DNA from 3 places in the Arthrobacter sp. NicSoilB11 genome. Region 2 is predicted to be linked to each of the others. Evidence: predicted binding sites of a transcription regulator. Region 2 holds the regulator's gene; each other region holds the start of a gene.
What was found. Region 2 encodes LexA, which represses DNA repair genes until DNA is damaged. Its sites were predicted from a motif close to TCGAACANNTGTTCGA; they were not measured.

Region 1 (5,295 bases), 1.5 Mb from region 2:
AGCCTCAATGCGGCGTAGCAGGGCGTTAAAAATCGTCGCGGAGCGTCTTGATTCGGCCCTCCTGGTGCCCCTACGCGGCCTTCACCAGGGGGAGCTCGTCCCAGTGCGTGGTGTAACGGGGCGAACGCATGTCCCGCTTCATGGTCCAGTCCAGGCCCGACTTGATGCCCGCATGCCCCAGCCCGATGGACCCCCGTCCAAACCGGCGGCTCACATCCTCAAGCAATGGCCCGATGCCGCGTTCCTCGTGCCGGTTCTCGAACAGTTCGAGCGGGGGCTGGTTTCCCGTGGGCCGCAGGTCGGTGAGCATCAGGCCCGCTTTGGCATATTTCAGTCCATCCCGGATATTGGGCAGCAGCGCGTGGGCGGCTTTGGTGAGCAGGAGTGGATCCGCGGTGGGCATGGGCAACGAGACGCAGACCGAAGGGTAGGCCTGTTCGTAATCCCTGAAGGGGGACGTGGCAGCGAAGGCCGTCAGCACTTTCGCCTGCAGTCCGTGCTTGGACAGCCTGGCGCTCGCCTGCTGCCCGTAGATGCTCAGAACCTCGCGCAGGCCGGCGGCGGTGGTCACGGGAGTGGCGAAGGAACGGGAAAATATCAGCTGGTCGCGGCCGACGCGCTCCTCCTCCATGGGAATGCACGGGGTGCCGCGCAGTTCCAGGACGGTGCGCATCAGCACCACCGAAAACTTGTCCCTGATCGCCACCGGATCCGCCCGGACCAGGTCCAGCACGGTGAAGATGCCCAACACGTTGAGCCGCTTCATCAGCCGCCCGGCAATGCCCCACACCTCGTCCACCGGCAACCGGCCCATGAGGGCCTCGCGAACGTCGGCCGGGACCGACTCCCAGAGGCAGACCCCGCCAAAAGCGGCGTTGTTCTTGGCCCACTTGTTGCAGAGCTTTGCCAGGGTCTTGGTGGGGGCGATGCCCACGCAGACCGGCACCCCCACGTGCCGCCGCACGGCCTCTTTCATCCTGCGGCCCAGGGCCAGCAGCTCGTCGGGTTTTCCCTTCACGCCCAGGAACGCTTCGTCGATGCTGTAAACCTCCAGCCACGCCGAGTACCTGCCCAGCAGCTCCATCACCCGGGAGCTGATGTCCCCGTAGAGCTCATAGTTGCTGGACTTCGCCACCAGGCCCCACTCCTTGGCCCGCGGCGCGAGCTTGAACCAGGGCTCGCCGGTGGCGATGCCCAGGGCCTTCGCCTCGGGGGAGCGCGTCACCGCGCAGCCGTCATTGTTGGACAGCACCACCAGCGGGCGGCCCTCCAGGGAGGGGTCGAAGGCGCGCTCCGCGGAGGCGTAGAAGCAGTTGACATCCACGTGGGCGATCTGCGGCATCCGCCGCATGAGCACCGGCTTAGGCATGCTGCTCCTCAAACGTGGAATATCTCAGACATGGTGCAGGCACCTGGTGGCGACACCCCAGATGGTCAGCTCGGACAGGGCGGGGACGTGGATATCCGGATATTTGGGGTTCTCCGCCTGCAGCACCACGCCGGTGCCGGTGATGCGGAGGCGCTTAACCGTCAGCTCCCCGTCCAGCACCGCAATCACCACACACCCGTCCTTCGGCTCCAGTGCCCGGTTCACGATCAGTTCGTCACCGTCGCTGATGCCGGCGCCCTCCATGGAGTCCCCGGTGACCCGGACCACGAAGGTGCTGGTGATGTCCTTGATGAGGTGCGCGTTCAAGTCGATCCGCCCGTCAAAGTAGTCCTGCGCAGGAGACGGAAACCCTGCCGCCACCGCCACGGGGGAGATCAGCACCGAGAACAACGAGGCGCCCGCATCTATCACGCGGGGACCGATAATAACGCCCACAACACACCCTTATTCGAATATATGTTCGATAGTTTCAGTGTAGACCCGGAGGCTGACAACGGCACCACCCCGGCCGTCCCTGGACAGCCCGCGGACCCGAAGCGGCCGCCCCGGCGGCGACGGTGCGCAAACCCCCACGTAGACTGGCATCATGCGGCTGGTAGCAAGCGATATTGACGGAACGATCCTTGGGCACGACGGAAAAATCAGCCCCCGCACCATCCGCGCCTTCCACGCCTGCCGCGATGCCGGCGTCGAGCTCGTGTTTGTCACGGGCCGTCCGCCGCGCTGGCTGCACCCCCTCGAGGAGCAGCTGGGCCACACGGGACGGGTGATCTGCTCCAACGGTGCCGTGGTCTGGGACCTGGAGACGGACCGCCTGGTCTCCGCCCGCACCCTGGCGATCCACACCGTCCTGGAGGTCCGCGGCATCATCAAGGCGCTCCGCCCCGCGGCCCTGTTCGCAGCGGAAACGCTCACCGGATTCCATCTGGAACCGGGCTTCATCGAAAACGAATCCAGCGAGCTGCTGGCCGAATTCACCCCGGCCCCGCTGAAGGACACGCTCACCAGTGACGATTCGGTGGTCAAATTCCTTGCCATCGTCCGCGACGGCACACCCGATGATTTCCTCGCCGAGGTGGCACCCGCCGTCGAGCACCTGGCCGCGACGACCCACTCCTCGCCCGGCGTTGCCATGCTGGAACTCTCCCTGCCGGGTGTCAACAAGGCCGTTACCCTGGCCGAGTACGCTTCGGGGCTGGGCATTGACGCCGCGGATGTGGTGGCCTTCGGCGACATGCCCAATGACATCGAGATGCTCCGGTGGGCGGGTCACGGCTATGCCATGGCCAGCGGCCATCCGGAGGCCATCCGCGCGGCGGGGCAGCAGGCACCGCATTTTGACGACGACGGCGTGGCCCAGGTTTTGGAGGCGCGGCTCGCCTCCCTGGGCGTCCAGTTTTCCTGACCGCAGCAGCCCCCCGTATTCACAGCTGCCGCTCACCTGGCGTTTACCTTCGCCCCCTAGCGTGAACCATGGAAAGCAGGCACTACTTACGCCGGCTCATAGGGGGCAACCATGGCAAGGAACGTCAAACAGCACATGGCCGATGGGCCGCACCGGCCAGCAACCCCGGCTCCGCACTGGAAGCAGCTGCGCCAGGGCGACCGGGTCCGCGTCCTGCTTTCTCCCGGTTTTGAGGCGGGCGGCGTGGTGGACACCATCACCGCCGACCACACGGCAGTCTGGGTCCACCTGGACGGCGGCCGCGGCCGGACGCTCCTGCACTGCGGCGACGGGGTGGACATTGTGCCATGCGGGGAAACCGACTGCGCTGACTGACCCGCCGGCCCCAACCCCGCGCGGCTCGGGTACGCTCACATTGTGACCCTGCCCTTTTTCGAGCACAAGGACGACGCCGGTCGGCAGCTACCCATCGCCATGGCCCACCGCGGGTTCTCGGCTGAGGGGCTGGAAAACTCGATGGCTGCGTTCCGCTCCGGCGTCGAACTGGGCTTCCGGTACCTGGAAACGGACGTGCACACCACGGCCGACGGCGTGCTGCTGCTCTTCCACGATGAAGCCCTGGACCGCCTGACCGACGGCAGCGGCCGCGTGGCGGACCTGCCGGCCGCGGACGTCGCCAAGGCCAGGATCAACGGCCGCGAGCCCATCCCCACGTTCGATGAATTGGTGACCCAGCTGCCACACGCCCGGCTGAACCTGGACGTCAAGGACTGGGGCTCCGTCCACAGCACGGCCGCCGCCATCGAGCGGCACCAAGTGCACCAGCGGGTGCTGGTCACCAGTTTTTCGGACCGTCGACGGCGGGCGGTGCTGAAACTGCTCAGCCGGCCGGTTGCCTCCTCCGCCGGCGTGTCCTCCAATGCCCTCTTCACCCTGCTGGGCCCCGTGCTTCCACGCCCGGTGTTCCACCGGCTCATGCGCCGGGTGCTCAGGGACGTCCATGCGCTGCAGGTCCCCGTCCGCTATGGACGGATCCCTGTGGCCACCGCCGGGTTCATCCGCCGCGCCCACGCCCTTGGCCTGGCGGTGCACGTCTGGACCATCAACGATGCCGCGGAAATGCACCGCCTCCTCGACCTGGGCGCGGACGGCATCGTCACGGACCGCGCGGACCTGCTTCGCGAAGTGCTCATGGAGCGCGGGGAGTGGCCGCAGGGCCACCCGCCTGCGCCGGGTTCCTAGCCTCCGGACGGCGCGGTGGCGTCGCCGGTAAGGCCGTCGCGGTCCGCCTGGCCAGGGTCAGTTTCGTCGGTGTCACCGCCCAGGGGACGGTTGGAGACCGGTGCCGGGGCAGCGCCTGTCTTGAGGCCGGGCGCCTTCTGCTTCTCCGCCTCCATGGCATTTGAACCTTCACTCAGGGACGAGTGGACTTCCACGCCGTCATTGGGGTTCGTGGGGTCGGGCACATTCATCTTCTCCGTCGGCTTGGATGTTCCGGCCAGGTCCTCCATGGCGTTTTCTGCTGCCTTGCCGATGCTGTCGCCGATTCCCATCTGACTGCTCCTTCCGACATTGCGTGCCGGCGCCCAGCGGCATACCGGCCCTACTCCTCCAGAATTATCAGCATGCTTACAATTAGTCCAGTGCTGGGGAATCGGACCGCAGCCGGAGAGGAAGGAAGATCAGCATGAGCACTTACCATCCGGAGAATGACCCCGCGAACCCCGACCGCCCGGGGAAGGAAGACGTTGGCGCCGCCCAGCCGCACCTGGCGGAGCAGCGCAGCAGGGAGGCGGCCGGTTCGCCAAACCCCGACCCGGCAGAGGGCAATGTCACCGGGCTGGAACCGGGCGGGGGAGTGCCCCCGGGAGAGACGCCGCCGGCAGAGGACCAGATGAGCCGGGACCAGGGCCACTCCGAATAGCGGTTAATGGCAGGCGCGGCGCCTGGCGTCATGCCATGCGCCGCGCTGCTCGCCTTAGGTGTGAGCGTGCTGTGTGTCAGGAAGTCTCTTTGCCATGGCGGCCCCGCGACTCCCCTGGTCCCGCCAAATGGCGCTCCAGGCCGTCCACGTCCAGCCGCGTGTTCCAGTTGGCCCAATCCTGGGGCCGCACTGACGGCCGCCCCAGCAGGTAACCCTGGCCGGCGCTGATGCCAAGTTCGGTGAGGACCTTGAGTTCGCCCACCGTTTCGATCCCCTCAGCCACCAGGATGGTGCCGATCTGGTCGGTGAAGTCCACCAGGCAGGCCGACAGGGCCCGCTGGAGGCCGTCCTTGTCGACGTCGCCGATTACGTTGCGTCCCACCTTGAGGAAGTCTGGACGCAGGTGGATCATGCGGCTGAGGGCGCCGGCCCCGGTGTGGGTGTCATCGACGGCAATCCGCAGGCCCTTTTCCCGCAGTGGATTGATCGCGGAAATGAACTGCAGATATTCCTCTTCCGGAATGTCCTCGGTCAATTCGAGCACTATGCGGTCGATGGGGAGTTCAATATGGTCGA
Region 2 (5,295 bases):
GGTGACCCGAAGGTGGCCGGGGATGCCCACGTCGCGGATGAGCACTCCGGCGTCCAGCAGCTCCTGCCATACCTGGTGCGGATTTTCCAGGCCCCCGAAGAACACGTAGTTGGAGTCCGAGGCGGCAGGCTTGAGGCCCATCCTGGTCAGTTCGGCCACAATGCGGTCCCGCTGCGCCTTGATGTCCTGGACATCGGCCATCAGTGCCTCGCGGTGTTGGAGCGCGGCCAGTGCGGTTGCCTGGGTAATCGCGGACAGGTGGTACGGAAGGCGCACCAGCCGCAGGGCATCGGTGACCTCCGGGGCCGCGGCCATGTAGCCGAGGCGGGCGCCGGCGAGCGCGAAGGCCTTGCTCATGGTGCGGGAAACTATCAGCCGCTCCCGGCCGGGCAGCAGGGTCAGGGCGCTGGGCGTGCCGTCATGCGCGAACTCGTGGTAGGCCTCGTCGACGATCACCACGGTCTGGCTGTCCTCGCCGGCGTCATAGACAGCCTCCACAACGTCAAGCCCCAGGCCGGTCCCCGTGGGGTTGTTGGGCGAGCAGAGGAAGACGATGTTGGGCCGCAGCTCCTCGACCTGCCGGGCGGCGGATTCGGCGCTCAGGTCGTAGCCTTCCGAGCGCACTCCCGTGATGTATTGGGTGTCGGTTCCGCTGGCGAGCAGAGGGTACATGGAGTACGTGGGTGGAAAGCCCAGGGCGGTGCGGCCGGGGCCGCCGAAGGCCTGGAGGATCTGCTGCAGGACCTCGTTGGAGCCGTTGGCTGCCCAGAGGTTTGATTCGTCGAGCCCGTGCCCCAGGTATTCCGCGAGAGCTTTCCGCAGGTCGGTGAATTCCCTGTCCGGGTACCGGTTGAGGCCTGCAGCTGCTTCCGTGACCGCCGCGCTGATGGCGGCGCGCACGTCCGCCGGAACACCATGGGTGTTCTCATTGACGTTCAGCAAAATGGGAACGTCCAGTTGGGGTGCCCCGTAGGGGGTCAGCCCGCGAAGATTGCTGCGGAGGGGAAGTCGGTTCAGACGCTCTAGCTGGTCGTTCACCTGAACAGTTTAGTTGCCGCGGCAACTACCGGAAAATGTGACGGATTCTGTTCGCCACCGGCGTTGCTGTCCCGGTCATCTTTCTCAAAGGCCAACCCCAGGTGCCGCTCAGTGCGTGGGGACGAACAGCTGCTGCCCCGGCAGCACAGCGGCGGCCGGAAGGTTGTTGAGCTGGACGATGTCCGCCACCACGTCCCGGGCATCGCGGTCCGGAGCAACAGCGCCTGCGATGCTCCACAACGACTGGCCCGCCTGCACCGTCACGGTGACCGTCGGCGTCACGGCCAAATCCGCAGCTGAATCGGATGCCTTGGCCGGTGCGTTGAAAAGTCCGGACAGGGACAGCAGGAGTACCGCGAGGAGCACAAGCGGAACTCCGATCAGGACGATCCGCCCCCGGCGGGTCAGCCGCAGGGGCGCTGCTGACGGCGTCCGGCGCTGCGAGGGCTTCCGGGTCTGCAGGGAAACGCGGTGCGTAGGTGAAACCTGGTGAAGAGATAAAGCTGACATGAACTAAGCCCTCCTGGACCTGCCGTGCTGCCCGGGTGTCCGCCCGCTGCCGCCCTGCCGTTCACACCATGTCCGGAGCTTCTCCGGCCATGTTTTCGAACGGGGCAATCGCTGGCTAGAACACATGTTCGAACTTTGCTTGTTAAGTTTTAGCACCTATCAACGAACAATGTCGAGACTCGCTAGAACAAATGTTTGAAAAAGCAATGTGGCTGGCCTAGCTTTGAACCAAAGAACAACCACCACTGAAGTTGAACAGCAGGGTCTGACAATGACAGTGGGAGTCCTTCCGGCGGCGCTGTGGAACAGGCCGCAACGGAAGATCCGGCGGCAAGCGAAAGGCATTGGCGAATATGGCAGCAGCAGCCGCCGGGGGCAGGACCGCCCCGCAACCCAGGAAGACCGCCAAGGGCTTGACCCCCCGGCAGAAGAAGATCCTCGAGACCATCCAGCGCTCGGTCAATGACAACGGCTACCCGCCCTCCATGCGGGAGATCGGCGACACGGTTGGCCTGGCCAGCCTGTCCAGCGTGACCCACCAGCTCTCGCAGCTGGAGAAGCTGGGTTACCTGCGGCGCGACCCCAAACGGCCGCGGGCCATGGAGGTGCTGATGCCCCTCACGCTGGACAGCGGAAGCAATGCCGCCGGCGCCTCCCCCGCGCCGCAGGCCACGGGCGGCGGTGCCACGGTAACGGAGCTGCCCACCGCGCTGGATACGGCCATGGTTCCGCTGGTTGGCCGGATCGCTGCCGGCGGTCCCATCCTCGCTGAGCAGCTCGTGGAGGATGTCATGCCGCTCCCCCGCCAGCTGGTCGGCCAGGGCGAGCTCTTCATGCTTAGGGTGGCCGGCGACTCCATGGTGGATGCCGCCATCTGTGACGGTGACTGGGTGGTGGTGCGGCGCCAGGCGGACGCAGCCAACGGGGACATCGTTGCTGCCCTGCTGGATGACGAGGCAACCGTCAAGACATTCCGCCAGCGCGACGGCCACACCTGGCTGCTGCCCCAAAACACGCAGTACGAACCCATTCTGGGCGACCATGCCACCATCATGGGCAAGGTTGTCTCGGTCCTGCGTTCCCTCTGACCGCGTCTCCCGCGAAGGGACGGCCTGCCGGAAATTGCACGGCGGCTGCCCCCGCTGGCGTCGTTCGCCTGCCGGGCCCTACGTGGCCGCGTCCGCGCCCAGCCTGGCCAATGCCGCCAGCGCCTTGCTGCGGTCCGTGGTAGCCCAGAACGGCGGCAGGGCGCCGCGGAGGAATCCGGCGTAGCGCCCTGTTGCCAGCCGGGAATCCAGAACGGCCACCACTCCCTTGTCTCCCGTGGACCGGATCAGGCGGCCGGCACCCTGGGCCAGCCTGATGGCGGCATGCGTGGCCGAGACGGACATGAAGCCGTTTCCGCCGGCCTGGGCCACGGCACGCGAACGCGCGGTCATCAGCGGATCATCCGGCCTGGGGAACGGGATGCGGTCGATCACCACCAGGCGGCAGGAGCCTCCCGGAACGTCAACCCCCTGCCACAGGGACATAGTCCCGAAGAGGCAGGTGTCCGGTTCGTCGGCGAACTGCTTCACCAAAGCGGTCATGGTCGACTCGCCCTGGCAGAGGACAGTCACATCGAGCTTCGGCCGCAGGGCGTCGGCAGCCTCTTCGGCAGCCCGTCGGGATGAAAACAGGCAGAGGGCACCCCCGCCGGACGCTTTGATGAGCGCTTCCAGTTCCTCCAGCGCCTCCGGCGAAACGCCGCGGCCCGGCTTTGGCAGGTGGCCGGCCACGTAGAGGATGCCCTGTTTCGGGTAGTCGAAGGGCGAGCCGACATCCACACCCGTCCAGCTGGGTGCGCCGTCGCCGATAAGGCCCAGTCCCCCGGCCGCGGGTTCAAATGCCGAGCCAATGGCGAGGGTTGCGGACGTCAGCACGACGGTGTGCCCGGCGAAGAGTCCTTCCCGGAGCCTGCCTGCCACGGACAGCGGCGCGATGTTGACCAGCACCGGGGCATTGTCATCGGGCTGGGAATATCCCTGGCCGGGATCGAACGTGCCGGCCCGGGAAAACCACACGACCTCGCGGTTTTCACGGGCAGCAATAAGCCGCTCACACAATTCCAGGATGAGCATGAGGCGGGACCGGGCCAGCTGCCGGCCGCCGTCGGCCGTGGCGTTGCTGTCCCCCTTGGAATCGGACAACGCGGCCCGGCACGCCTCCCGCAACTGGTCCATGCAGTCCAGCTGTTCGTCGTTCAGCCCGTTGGGAAGCAGGCCGCTGGGCGCACCGGCGAGGGCCAGTTCAAGGTTTGCGGCTGCGGCGTTCAGCGCGTCCACCGTGATGGCGGTATGTTTGCGGGCGCCGGAAGCGGCAGCGTGGACCATGGCCACCGACAGCTGACCGGACACGGCTCCGGTGACCCGGTCCTGCAACTCGTGCGCTTCATCCACCACCACGACGTCGTACTCGGGCAGGACTGCAAGTCCTTCGAAGGCGCTGACGGCCAGCATGGCGTGATTCGTCACCACCACATCTGCCTCGGCTGCGTCCTGCCGGGCCAGCTCGCTGAAGCACTCGGCGGCCATGGGGCACTTTTGGGCCCCCAGGCACTCCATGGAAGTGACGGAGACCTGGCGCCAGGCACGGTCCGTCACACCAGGCAGGAGCTCATCCCGGTCGCCGGTGGCCGTCTTCTCCGCCCACTCGCGGAGCCGCACCACCTCCTTGCCAAGCTGGGACGAGGGTCCGCCCACGGAGGCGGCAAAGTGCGGGACGCTGGTGTCTTCGCCCAAGGAGAAAAGCTGACCCTCGGAAGGCTCCTCGGAGGGGAACCCGCCTTCCAGTTTGTGCCGGCAGACATAGTTTGACCGGCCTTTCACCAAGGCAACCTTGACCGGCCGTTCCAGGGCCGGGGTGATGTTCTTCAGCAGCCGCGGCAGGTCCCTGCCAACAATCTGGGTTTGCAGGGCCAGCGTGGCCGTGGACACCAGAGCGGGCTTGTTGCTCTCCAGGGCGTGGGCGATGAGCGGCACCAGGTAGGCCAGCGACTTGCCCGTGCCCGTGCCCGCCTGGACCAGCAGGTGGTTGCCGGTTTTGATGGCCCGGGCCACCTGCCGGGCCATCTCGTGTTGTCCGGTGCGGCTTTGTCCGCCCATGCCGGCGACGGCGCGGTCGAGCAGTTCGATGACGAACTGCTCGCCGGCCGTCTGCGCGGTTTCGCCGGCGGCGGGGTCACTCATTGACGATGAATGGTTCCAGTTCGGACGCCAGGCCCTCGCGGACCTTCACCGCAGCCCTGGTACCTGCCTCAACGTGGTCAACGCTGAGGATTTCAGCGTCGGACTCATGGAGCTTGCTGACCAGGTCTCCGCGGTCATACGGGATGAGGAGTTCCATCTTGACCGAAGGCCGGGGAATGGCTTCGCTGATGGCCTTCAGCAGTTCCGGGATGCCCTCACCCGTCCGGGCCGAGACCACCACATGCCGCGGTTCGCGCTGCTTCAGGCGCTCCACCACGAACGGGTCAGCTGCATCAGCCTTGTTCAGCACGATGATCTCCGGCACCTTGCGGGCATCAACTTCGCTGAAGACCTTCCGGACGGCGGCGATCTGCCCTTCGGGGTCCGGATGCGACACGTCCACCACGTGCAGGATCAGATCCGAGTCCGCCACTTCCTCGAGGGTCGAACGGAAGGCCTCCACCAGCTGGGTGGGCAGCGAACGGACGAATCCAACGGTGTCGGCCAGGGTGTATCCCAG
Region 3 (5,295 bases), 1.7 Mb from region 2:
CGATGGCCAGGCCGGAGAAGCGGACCTTGGTGCTGAACATCTCGGCGTAGAAGGACGGCCACACGGCGTTGGAGGCGGCGTAGCCGAAGGAGAAGAAGCCGATGGCTGCAACGAACATCAACGGGATGCTGTGGGATTCCAGGCTGAGCAGGAACAGCGGGGTGAGGATTGCGCTGGCCACGGCGCCGTAAATGAAGACGGGCTTGCGGCCGATCCTGTCCGCGAGCTTCCCGAAGAGCGGCTGGGTGCCCAGGGCCACCAGGTTGGCCCCCACGACGAGCCACAGGGTGGTGGTGCCGTCCACTCCGGCCACGGTCTTGGCGTAGCTGATGGCCAGGGTGCCGAAGACGGTGGAGACGGCGGCAATGAAGGCGCAGGCGACAACACGCAGGACGTCGCGCCAGTGGCCCTTGAGGAGGTCGGCCACCGGGAGCTTGGAGATCTGGGCGTTCTTCTGCGCTTCCTCGAAGGCCGGCGGCTCGTGCAGCGTGCGGCGGATGAAGAAGGCAACCATGACCACGACGGCGCTGAGCCAGAACGGGACGCGCCAGCCGATGCCGTACTTGATCTCATCCGGCAGGGCCAGGACGGGGATGAAGACCAGGGCGGCGAGGATCTGGCCGCCCTGGGTACCGGTGAGGGTCCAGGACGTAAAGAAGGAACGCTGGTTGTCCGGAGCGTGCTCCAGGGTCATGGACGAGGCGCCGGCCTGCTCACCGGCGGCGGAGAGGCCCTGGCACAGGCGGGCCAGCACCAGCAGGACCGGGGCCCACCAGCCGACCGTGTGGAAGTCGGGGAGGCAGCCGATCACGAACGTCGACGCGCCCATGAGCAGCAGGGTAAACATCAGGACCTTCCGGCGGCCCACCCGGTCGCCGAAGTGGCCCAGGATGATGGCGCCCACGGGACGTGCCACGTAGGCGAAGCCGAAGGTGGCGAAGGACATGATGGCAGCGTTGGTGTCTGCATCGGGGAAGAAGACCTTGGGGAAGATCAGCGCCGCAGCGGATCCGAAGATGAAGAAGTCGTAGTATTCGACGGCGCTGCCCAGGAAGCTGGCGAGGGCTGCTTTCCTGGGCGTCCCGGCACGGGTGAGGGCACCCGCCCCGGCGGACGGAAGTGTCTGGCTCATGGTGTTCCTTTGGTGTGACGACATTGTCGCGGATGGATCTGGAGGTCGCAGCCGCCGCTGCCTTGGTGCGGGCGGGGCGCGATGCGGCTGGAGTCCGGAAGAAGACCCGGCGTCAGTAGCCACATGGTGGGAGCTACTTGTGCGATATAGAAACTATGACTGTGAGGGCAGTCACCTGTCAAGAAAATAATCACCATCTAGAAATAGCTCTCACATTGTGGCAACATGATTGCCATGAGTGTGAACCAAACCACAGCGGCCAATGAAGAATCCGCTGCTGCCCCTGCCGCCACGGAGCCCGTGAACGCCATGCCCCCGGAGGCGAAGGTTGGCGCGCGTCCTGCGGAACGCACGGACATGGTGGGCAAGGCCCTGGGCCTGCTTGTCCTCCTGGGGGACGAACCCCGCGGTGCCAGCGCCGCGGAAATTTCCCGCCGCGCGGAACTGCCGTTCAGCACAACCTACCGGCTGCTCGGATCCCTGACCCGTGACGGCTTTGTTGACTACGAGCCGGACGGCCGCCGCTACCACCTGGGCCTGCGCATCTTCCAGCTGGGCCAGCGGGTCTCCAACCACCACGGTTTCGCGGGCACTGCCATGCCCATCCTGCGCCGGGTGACCGAGCAGACCGGGGAAGCCACCATCCTCAGCGTCCGGGACGGCCTGCACCACCTCACCGTCAGCAAGGTGGACGGGCCGCAGATCTTCCGCGTCACCAGCGATCCGGGCCACCTGGGCTCCTTGTCCACCACTGCCGTCGGCAAGGCCCTGGTGGCATTCGCCGAGGATGCGGAACGGGAGCGGCTGCTCGCGGAACTCCCGCTCGAGGCGCTCACCGCCCGCTCCATCACCGACCGGGACGCGTTCCGGGCGGAAATCGAGGAGGTGCGCCGCCGCGGCTACGCGGTCATGGATGAGGAGAACGAGGCCGGCATGCGTGCCGTGGCGGTGCCCCTGCTCAACAGCCAGGGCCACGCCTTTGCCTCCCTGGCGACGGCCGTTCCGGTCTTCCGCCTGAGCCTCGAGGAGCTGGAGGCCCACGTCCCCGTCCTGGTCGATGCGGCAGCCGAGTTGGCTGCACGCCTTCCGCAGCGCGGCTAAGGCGCCTGTGCCGTTACTCAAAATATTTGGTTCGTATCTCGAACAGTAGTGCGAGAAGTGAACAAATGCTGTACTGTAATCCCTATCACCGGCGCAGCCCATCCCCGCATGGACACTGCCGGTGCCGTTACCAAAGGAGCTGCACGGATGAGTATTCGAACTGAGTCCTACCTCGTGGGACTGGTTGGAGACGGTGTCACGCCGTCGCTCACGCCGCCCATGCACGAACGGGAAGGTGACGTGCAGGGCCTGCGTTACCTCTACCGCCCCATCGACCTCCTGGAGCTGGGCCTGGCGGGCGAGTCCGTCGGCAGCATCCTGCAGAGCGCCCGGACGCTGGGCTTCAATGGGTTGAACATCACCCATCCCTGCAAGCAGCTGGTCCTGGAGTACCTTGACGAAATCTCCCCGGACGCCCGCCGCCTGGGCGCCGTCAACACCGTGGTGATCCGGGACGGCCGCTTCATCGGCTACAACACCGACTTCTCCGGCTTCGCCGCGGCACTGGCTTCCGGCCTCCCCGGGGCGTCGCTGGACCGCGTGGTCCAGCTCGGTGCCGGCGGTGCCGGATCTGCCGTCGCCTACGCCCTGCTGACCGCCGGCGTCAGGACCCTGCACCTGGTGGACGTGGACCCGGGACGCGCGGCAGCCCGGGCCGCCGAGCTCCAGGGCTTCTTCCCGGACAGCACCGTCACGGCAGGTACGACGGCGGAGCTGCCGCAGCTGATGCGCGTGGCCGACGGCCTGGTGCACTGCACCCCCGTGGGGATGGCCGCCCACCCCGGCGTGCCGCTGGACCTGGACCTGCTGGAGTCCCGGCACTGGGTGGCGGATATCGTCTACCGCCCCATCGACACGGAACTGGTCCGCGGCGCCCGGGCCAAGGGCTGCGACGTCCTGGACGGCGGCCGGATGGCCGTGGGCCAGGCCGCGGACGCGTTCCGGATCTTCACCGGGCTGGACGCGGACCCGGACCGCATGCGCGCCCACTTCCTGGAGCTCGTGGCAGCGGAAGAGGTGGCTGCCTGATGCGCACCGGAATCGCCACTGTCTGCCTGTCCGGAACCCTCAAAGAGAAGATGCAGGCCTGCGCCATCGCAGGCTTCGACGGCATCGAGATCTTCGAGCAGGACCTGGTGACGTCCCCGCTGAGTCCCGAGGACGTCCGCAAGCTGGCCGCGGACCTGGGCCTTGGCCTGGATCTTTACCAGCCCTTCCGGGATTTTGACGGCGTCAGCCCGGACCTGCTGAAGGCCAACCTCCGCCGGGCCGAGGCCAAGTTCCGGCTCATGGCCCGCCTGGGCATGGACACCATCCTGGTCTGCTCCAACGTTGCCACCGCCACCATCGACGACGACGGCCTCCGCGCCGAGCAGCTGGCACAGCTTGCCAACCTGGCCGGCGACCACGGCGTCAAGGTGGCCTATGAAGCGCTTGCGTGGGGCAAGTACGTCAACGACTACGAGCATGCCTACCGGCTGGTGGAGATGGTTGACCATCCCAATCTGGGCACTTGCCTGGACTCCTTCCACATCCTCTCGCGGGACTGGGAAACCGCCCACATTGAGGCATTCAACCCGGAGAAGATCTTCTTCGTCCAGGTTGCGGACGCCCCCAAGCTCTCCATGGATGTGCTGTCCTGGAGCCGGCACTACCGGGTGTTCCCGGGCGAGGGCCAGTTTGAGCTGGCCAAGTTCATGGGCCACGTGGTCCGGGCCGGGTACACCGGACCCGTTTCGCTGGAAGTCTTCAATGACGTTTTCCGCCAGTCGGACGTGGAGCGGACGGCCGTGGATGCCATGCGGTCGCTCATCTGGCTTGAAGAACAGAGCGCCAAGTGGCTGGCCGGTACCGAAGCCGCACCAGGCAACGGAGCAGCGCTCCGCCGTCGTTACCCCATGGAACTTGCCACCCTGCCCAAGGTGAACGAACCCGCGGGCTTCAACTTTGCCGAGGTCAAGGCGGACGACACCGCGCAGCTGGAGAAACTCCTGGGCCAGCTGGGCTTCGCCTTCGAGGGCAGGCACCGCACCAAGGACGTCCAGCTGTGGACCATGGGCCAGGCCCGGGTGATCATCAACGAACAGGCGGCCCGGCATGCCGAGCCGGCCATTGCCGCACTGGGGTTCGACGTCGATTCCCCCGTGATTGCCTCGGCGCGCGCCCAGCAGCTCAAGGCCCCCGTGGTGGCCCGCAAGGTGCAGGCGGACGAGGAAGTCTTCCAGGGCATCTCCGCGCCCGATTCCACCGAGATCTTTCTCTGCCAGGGCAGCCCGGACGGCACGGCGGCGTGGACCCACGAGTTCGGGGAGGGGCTGGAACACCCGTCCGCCGGAGCCAGTGCCGTGATCGACCACGTCAACCTTGCCCAGCCGTGGCAGCACTTCGACGAAGCTGTCCTCTTCTACACCAGCGCCCTGGCCCTGGAGCCGCAGCCGTTCGCGGAGGTGCCAAGCCCCAGCGGGCTGGTGCGCTCGCAGGTCATGCAGACCTCCGACGGCGCGGTGCGGCTGGTGCTCAACCTCGCCCCCATCCAGCAGGCACGGAGCGAGGTCCGCAAGACCTACCAGGAGCACATCGCCTTTGCCGTGGACGACCTCGTGGCCACAGCCCGGGCAGCCCGGGAACGGGGCCTGGAATTCCTGCAGATCCCGGCCAACTACTACGAGGACCTGGACGCCCGGTTCGACCTGGAGCCTGGGTTCCTGGCCACCCTGCAGGAGCTGAACCTGCTGTTCGACCGCGACGCCGACGGCGAATTCCTGCACTTCTACACCGCCACCGTGGGCAGCGTGTTCTTCGAAATGGTGGAACGCCGCGGCGGTTACGACGGCTACGGCGCCCCCAATGCTCCGGTGCGCCACGCCGTCCAGTACGACTCGCTGCACCGCACGCCTTAGACCGCACCACACAACCCCGGACGCAAGAAACCGAACAGATCAGAAAGGAGCCAGCCATGCCGGAAGACATCACCGCCGAGCTGGAGTCGGAGGAACTCGTGCCCCCGGCCGAACCGAAGGCTGCCCACCAGCCCCTGGACAAGGCCATCGAGTTACAGGCGG

Region 1: a site for LexA is predicted at 1,839-1,854, ahead of umuD (translesion error-prone DNA polymerase V autoproteolytic subunit). Genes of this name have one in related genera too.
Region 3: a site for LexA is predicted at 2,272-2,287, ahead of LDO14_RS20125 (shikimate dehydrogenase). Genes of this name have one in related genera too.

What each region holds. Positions count from the first base shown of each region.
Region 1 covers NZ_AP024657.1:173,555-178,849, forward strand. The annotation lists gene LDO14_RS00840 (Y-family DNA polymerase) at 71-1,369, opposite strand; gene umuD (translesion error-prone DNA polymerase V autoproteolytic subunit) at 1,394-1,825, opposite strand; gene LDO14_RS00850 (Cof-type HAD-IIB family hydrolase) at 1,977-2,795, shown strand; gene LDO14_RS00855 (hypothetical protein) at 2,907-3,170, shown strand; gene LDO14_RS00860 (glycerophosphodiester phosphodiesterase) at 3,213-4,037, shown strand; gene LDO14_RS00865 (hypothetical protein) at 4,034-4,348, opposite strand; gene LDO14_RS00870 (DUF6480 family protein) at 4,483-4,719, shown strand; gene LDO14_RS00875 (EAL domain-containing protein) at 4,796-5,295, opposite strand, start outside.
Region 2 covers NZ_AP024657.1:1,653,665-1,658,959, reverse strand. The annotation lists gene LDO14_RS07730 (histidinol-phosphate transaminase) at 1-1,038, opposite strand, end outside; gene LDO14_RS07725 (LysM peptidoglycan-binding domain-containing protein) at 1,147-1,548, opposite strand; gene lexA (transcriptional repressor LexA) at 1,902-2,636, shown strand; gene LDO14_RS07715 (ATP-dependent DNA helicase) at 2,715-4,775, opposite strand; gene hflX (GTPase HflX) at 4,768-5,295, opposite strand, start outside.
Region 3 covers NZ_AP024657.1:4,322,806-4,328,100, reverse strand. The annotation lists gene LDO14_RS20135 (MFS transporter) at 1-1,132, opposite strand, end outside; gene LDO14_RS20130 (IclR family transcriptional regulator) at 1,442-2,233, shown strand; gene LDO14_RS20125 (shikimate dehydrogenase) at 2,381-3,262, shown strand; gene LDO14_RS20120 (sugar phosphate isomerase/epimerase and 4-hydroxyphenylpyruvate domain-containing protein) at 3,262-5,133, shown strand; gene pcaH (protocatechuate 3,4-dioxygenase subunit beta) at 5,190-5,295, shown strand, end outside.